DNA from 2 places in the Paenibacillus sp. LK1 genome. Region 2 is predicted to be linked to the other one. Evidence: riboswitches for the same ligand, from Rfam matches in the RefSeq annotation. Region 2 holds a riboswitch; the other holds the start of a gene.
The links. A riboswitch is a leader RNA that binds a small molecule or an ion and turns the genes downstream of it on or off. The one in region 2 is predicted to bind FMN.
Positions count from the first base shown of each region.

Region 1: linked by a shared signal. The riboswitch ahead of ribD (bifunctional diaminohydroxyphosphoribosylaminopyrimidine deaminase/5-amino-6-(5-phosphoribosylamino)uracil reductase RibD) and the one ahead of CS562_RS04860 (DMT family transporter) in region 2 are both predicted to bind FMN.

Region 1 covers NZ_PEII01000010.1:63,147-66,638, forward strand. Annotated here, with positions in the region: gene ribE (riboflavin synthase) at 1-187, opposite strand, end outside; gene ribD (bifunctional diaminohydroxyphosphoribosylaminopyrimidine deaminase/5-amino-6-(5-phosphoribosylamino)uracil reductase RibD) at 228-1,331, opposite strand; FMN riboswitch at 1,691-1,854, opposite strand; gene CS562_RS21510 (peptidylprolyl isomerase) at 2,001-2,432, opposite strand; gene lysA (diaminopimelate decarboxylase) at 2,655-3,492, opposite strand, start outside.
Region 2 covers NZ_PEII01000002.1:235,380-238,871, forward strand. Annotated here, with positions in the region: partial or broken gene CS562_RS04845 (amidohydrolase family protein) at 1-431, opposite strand, end outside; gene CS562_RS04850 (CGNR zinc finger domain-containing protein) at 631-1,191, opposite strand; gene CS562_RS04855 (DinB family protein) at 1,328-1,825, shown strand; FMN riboswitch at 1,907-2,058, shown strand; gene CS562_RS04860 (DMT family transporter) at 2,202-3,182, shown strand; gene CS562_RS04865 (amidase) at 3,319-3,492, shown strand, end outside.

The DNA of each region.
Region 1 (3,492 bases), on a different contig from region 2:
TCACATCGGCAGTAAATCCGCCACCCTCCAGGGTTGTCGCAGTTAAGCATACCCCGTTCACAGCTACACTATCGCCAATCTTCAAGTCGTTCATGATGGCGGAAGCTCCGATATTCAGGACCATCGCTTCGCCTTTCCGACCTATACGCCGGATCTGACCGACTTCTTCCACCAAACCGGTAAACATGCTACCGCCTCCTTTATTTATTTCGTTATCGTTAATTCATTTATTCAGGCCAAACCGGAATTCCGCCAATGCTAATATTATCTCCAACTTGCTCAATTTCCAGCTGATGCAATTGAATTGCCTGACTCATGCGCTCTACACCCTCGAAGCGGAAACTGCCTGGTGTTTCGTATCCTCCAACAATTTTCGGAGCAATGAACATGAGCAGTCGATCTACCAACCGTGCTTCCAGCATGGCGCCATTCAGAGTGCCCCCGCCTTCAAGCAGAATCGAACCAATTTCACGCTCACCAAGCTTGCTGAGTGCACTCAACAGATCAACACGTGGTCCTGGACCACAACGTATAATCTCCACCCCATAGGCTTCCAGCCGCTCAGCCGCTTCAGGGCTCGCCTCATCCGTTGTAAGCACCCAAGTTGGTGCAAGGCCATCCTTGACCATTTTGGCTCCTACAGGCAGACGCAGCTTGGAATCGACCACAATTCGTACCGGGCTGATCCCTTCCACTTGCAAGCGAGTCGTGAGTTCGGGATTGTCTGCAATGACCGTTTCCACACCAACCATAATCCCTTGATGGCGATGACGAAGCGCGTGAACAATCTCGCGAGCTGACTCGTTAGAGATCCATTTGCTGTCACCGCTACGCGTAGCGATTTTGCCATCCAGAGTAGAGGCCGTCTTCAAAGTTACAAAGGGGAGACCTGTTGTAATGTATTTGATGAATTTCTCGTTCATCCGTCTTCCGCGCTCACGCAGCACTCCAACTTCAACTTCGATCCCTTGTTGACGCAGCATGCTGATCCCTCTGCCGGAGACTTGCGGATTCGGATCTTCGCAGCATACGACGACACGTTTCACTTTCTCATGAATGAGACGTTCACTGCATGGTGGAGTCTTGCCATAATGGCTACAGGGTTCAAGCGTAACGTATACTGTACTGCCTTCAGCATCACTGCCCGCCATGTTCAGCGCATGAACCTCTGCATGACCCGTTCCCCGTTTGAGATGACTTCCGAGGCCCACGATACGTCCTTCTTTTACAACGACACAACCGACTACCGGATTGATTCCGGTCTGTCCTTGTGCCCGTTCTGCCATATCCAGTGCCAGCGCCATATAAAATTCATCATTAATCATTTCCAAGTCCGTTCACCCCACGGTTAAAATCTTAAGTTATAGACCTCCCTTCCAACAGAGAGGCATGTTCCATATCCAATAAAAAATCCCCGTCGAACAAACCGTTCGATGGGGATGATGAGAGACATGTGTCACCAGCAGTACTATTGATACATCGCCAACAACACATCGCCCAAAACTTCATTTCAGGCAAGTGAAAGCAGACACATACCTTAATGAACTTCAATTACAGGTAAAGAGCTTCTATGATGTGGCATATGTATGAAGATTTCCGGAAGTAACCGGATTTCTCCCTGCACAGGAAATGAATTCGTCAAAAACTGTACAGCAACACTCCTGCGGAATGCGGCCCCTAAAGACTGCACCCTCTCCTTCTCCCATCCAGACTATACTGTCGGTTCTGGAATTACACCAGATCAGCCATCTGCCACAGGCAGACGGGTCACGGACTTTGCATCAATGCTGGATAGATATCCTCACATACTGCATCACCGCCGGTAGGGAATTGCACCCTGCCCTGAAGGATTCGTTGCGTTATTAATTGGATGTTAGCACTTTAACGTCAAAAAATCAATTGTTTTTTGTTCCTTTTTGTCACATACTAACTTTTAATAAGCTTAAGTGTAAACAAAAACCGCTTCGCTAATTGCGAAACGGTTTACATACAGTTATTGATTAAGCTTCTACTACTTCAACAGTTTCCATTTTGTCGCGACCTTCGAAAGCGTCTACGAACTCCATACCTTTGGTTACTTTACCAAATACAGTATGTTGTCCATCCAAATGTGGTTGCGGTTGGTAGCAGATGTAGAACTGACTTCCGCCTGTGTTACGGCCTGCATGTGCCATAGCCAATGTTCCACGCTCATGTTTGTTCGGGTTGATTTCACAGTTGATTGTGTAACCTGGGCCGCCTGCACCGGAACCGTTAGGGCATCCGCCTTGAGCTACAAAGCCCGGAATAACACGGTGGAATACAAGACCGTTGTAGAAACCGGAGTTAGCCAGTTTTTCAAAGTTTGCTACTGTGTTTGGAGCTTCTTGATCGAACAAATCGATTACAACTTCTCCGCCGTTTGCCATTTTGATTTTCGCTTGTTTCGCCATATGTAAATGACTCCTTTCGTAATGACCATCGTTAATGGTGCCAGAACGCATGACCCTGGGCCAAGCTTTATAGCACTTTTCTTAGTGTACACCGAAAATGGATTGATCGCAAAATAATCAGCAAGATTTTTTTCAAAATCCGGCCCTAAACATGCAAAAGAAGACAAAAAAGAGTGTCCTTTTTTGTCTTCTTCATATAGAACTCCGCTATTTGAACTTAAATTAACGGGTAACTGGCTGTTTTGCAATACGCTCAGGTACCAGATCATTCTGGATAATGTCCTGATACGTCTCACGGCGTACGACAACATCCCCTTGACCGTCTTTGACAAATACAACTGCCGGACGACGAATCCGGTTATAGTTGCTTGCCATGGAGTAGTTGTAAGCACCTGTGCAGGCTACTGCGAGCAGATCGCCGCTTTGCACTTTGGGCAGGTCCAAATCCCAGATCAGCATATCGCCGCTCTCACAACATTTACCAGCAACAGATACCGTTTCCTGAGCTGCCTCATTTGCACGGTTTGCCAATACAGCTTCATATTTGGACTCATACAGCGCTGGACGTGGATTGTCTGTCATTCCACCATCCACAGCTACGTATTTACGAACCCCTGGAATATCTTTGCTTGTTCCAACTGTGTAAAGTGTTGTTCCGGCTTCACCTACGATGCTGCGGCCTGGTTCAACCCAGATCTCAGGCACGGCATAGCCGATTTGAGCAAAATGATTTTTTACCGCATCCGTGATCGCTTTCACGTATTGTGAAACTTCAAGCGGTGTATCTCCATCGATATAACGGATTCCGAATCCACCACCCAGGTTAACCACTTTGAAAGCAACATTAAGACGTTCATATACACTTGCTGCAAATTCAGCAACACGTTGAACAGCCATCTGGAAACCTTCAACTTCGAAGATCTGGGAACCGATGTGGGAATGCACACCGAGCAATACCAGGTTAGACTGCTTGGAAGCCAAGTCAATCGCTTCAAATGCTGTACCATTGCCGATATCGAATCCAAATTTGGAATCTGTTTGACCTGTGGAAATATATTCA
Region 2 (3,492 bases):
TGAAGTCCGCGAATCAGTTCATCCGTGTGCTCCGGGGAATACGGCATACTCCAGTCAAGCACCGTGGTCACTCCTGCATTAAGCGCTTCCAAAGAACCCAGCAAATTGGCGATATAGCTGTCTTGTGGCCGGAGTTTACTTCCCATCGCTCCATAGTAGAGATTCTGCAGATAGACCGGCAGTGACCAGTTGGTTCCCGCTGTTTTTACAAGTGACTCCCATACATGCCGGTGCGTATCAACAAGTCCAGGGAGAATGATCATCTCCGATGCATCTATCACTTCCGCTTCAATACAACTCAGATCGGGCTGGATAGCAGTAATAAGAGAATCCTCAATGAGAACGTCCGCCCGTTTATACTGACCCACCGACGAATCCATAGACAATACACAACCATTTTTCAGTAGATAACTTGTCCCCACAAGACACATCTCCAATCATTGTTTTTGTTGGATATACGCTTGAATCCTGGATGTTAATCTCTGATGAAATGACTAGCTTAAATATTTTAAGTATATAACCATTATATAGAAGTGGATGGTAAGATTCAATTTTGGTTTTATACAAATCTTATTGAATATTTCCTGTCTGATGCAAAGTACAATAAATCACACTTTCCTTGCATATACCCTACTCTTGCTGCCAATCCTTCTTCTGTTTTGCCCGAAACCTTCTAACCTTCATCAGATTACCACACATCTTGTCATCACAATATTTCTGAGTTCTACTACGTGTATCGTCATAGAAAATCCAACGGCAATCCGTATTGTCACAGATACGAATTCTTCCCCCATCCCCTTCAACTACAGTGATGGCAAAATCGGCTGCGACCTCTGCCATGACCTGCTGCCATTGAGTTCCTACAGGAATAAGTGAAAGATTCAGTCCCTCATCTCCAGCGTTCAGTCTTCTTATGACTTGACCTTCCTCCATTATGCCGTTAAGCCATTCCTGGTCTTTGTTTGATAATACATTTCCGTCAGATAAACCAGTTGCAATAGCCTGCAATTCATTTCTGAAGTTTCTCAAAGCTCCCTCTTCTTCAGAAGAAGCAGGTACAGATGCATTCAGTTGCCATTGTTTGAGGAATGCCTGCTGCCATTCGGCTTTGCCAAGCCTGTCCTCTGAGCGATTTCCACCACGCCAGTCATGGTAATCACTATTTACAAAATCAGTCCATAGTCTATCCATACGTACCTCCGCTAAATTGTAACCATCTAAAATCAAAAAGATAGTTACAATTATTCGTGTTTGGGTTATATTAATTGTAACCACATTTAAGCACTTTAGCTAGTTACCATGAATTCATTTTAGGGAGGAAAAATCAATGACTACAACAGCAACAGAACTATTGCTCATTCAGAAAGATGATACCTGGGATCAATGTAACTGGATTGTGCCTTTATCCAAGGCACTCGAAGGACTGACTGCTGAACAGGCAGCCTGGGTTCCATCATCCGGTGGATTAAGCATCTGGCAGTTGGTTAACCATATGTATTACTATAATCATCGCTTGTTGAGTCGTATTCAGGGCAAAACACCCTCCGGTACACCTGCCGAAAACAATGAATCCACCTTTGGAGATCCCGGCGACCCTTCCGATACCACCGGCTGGAGTGCACTTATGCAAAACACAACACAATTAGCCGGACAGCTTCGTGATCAGCTCTCTTCATTAGAAGAATCCGATCTTGAAGCTCCGTACATGGATACGGATGAAAAATGGGCACATGAACTAGCTCGCTGGGTACTTCACGATGCGTATCATGCAGGGCAGATTGTATTATTACGCAGACAACAGGGAAGCTGGAATATCATATTCTAAAAAAACACTTGAACTGCTAGCGCTTACAGGAATAAGATGGACTTATTAATGTTACAGCTTGTTCAACAAAATATAATTGAATAGGATCTTCGGGGTAGGGTGCAATTCCCAACCGGCGGTGATGTTCTTCGGAACCAGCCCGCGACTCGCTGTTTGACCCGATGTAGGGATTCAGCGACTGACTTGGTGTGACTCCAAGGCCGACGGTACAGTCCGGATGAGAGAAGATCAACACATTGACATGCCGTTACGGAAGGCTTATTTTCGTACGACATGTTAATGATTGAGCCCCCGTTTATTTGGTGTATACCAAAACGGGGGCTTTTGTCGATTTTGCCAACTGAAGATTCCGTGTTCTGACGAAGGAGTCCTGAATATGGAAAAGACCCAATCTGCATCAACCGTTTACCACAAGGAACGAAGTAATACCGGATTCTGGCTCGTCGTGCTCGGCGCCGCCCTTTGGGGTGTAGATCCACTGTTCCGTATTATTTTGCTCAAAACGATGACCTCCACTCAAATTGTACTGGTGGAACATATTATTGTCAGCCTTGTGGCAATTCCCGTCTTGTGGAAGTTCCGGGCCGATCTGAAAAACCTGCGTGCACGCCACTGGATAGCCGTGATATTTATCTCCTGGGGAGGATCTGCTCTCGCCACGGTATTGTTCACTCTGGCACTTACGCATAACGATCCCAACACTGTTTTGTTACTGCAAAAGATGCAGCCGCTATTTGCGATTGTTCTGGCTAAGCTGCTGCTGAAAGAAACATTGCCTCGCCGCTTCGGTGGACTGTTTATCATTGCACTTGCAGGAACATACCTGCTCACTTTCGGATTTACCCTTCCCCTTGGCAACTGGGACAATTGGGTTCATGCAGGCAGCCTGTTATCACTGGGTGCAGCTGCGTTGTGGGGCGGTTCAACGGTTATGGGGCGGCTGATGCTGGGGCAAACCCGTTATGAAACGGTCACCTCTCTGCGCTTTGTCGTAGCCTTGCCGCTACTGATCTTTATGACGTGGAACGAAGGTGCTGCCTGGACATTCCCTTCCGCTACAGGTGAACAGGCGGCTGTAGCACTTAATATTCTGGGCCAGGCTTTACTGCCAGGCTTACTGAGTCTTCTCTTATATTACAAAGGGCTCTCTTCCACCAAGGCCTCAGTCGCAACGCTTGCAGAACTGAGCTTCCCGATGGCCGGTGTACTGGTAAACTGGATTGCATTCCGTACATTAATTACATGGGAGCAACTGGTGGGCTTCATCCTCATCTGGATTGCCCTATTCGCCATCTCCAAACAGCAAGAACGATCAGCGACTCCGGCTGACGGTGCACCAAAGCTTCGTACGAATTGAATTTTATATAAAAGCAAATCAATTAAGGCACTGGGCATCCTTTGAGATGTTCAGTGCCTTTTGTCTTTTCGCTATTCCGGTGGTACGATGACTTATGGAATAGTAGATTAAGTCAATTTAGAGAGGAACGATCATCATGTCTTCATCTTCATCTTCATCATTTTCATATACATCTTACGATGCCATAGGTTTGGCTGAATTGGTTCGCGCACGGGAGATATCCCCTGTCGAATTGCTGGAAGCGGCGTATGCACGCCTCGAAGAAGTGAACCCGCAGCTTAACGCAGTCATTCGTACATATGAAACACGT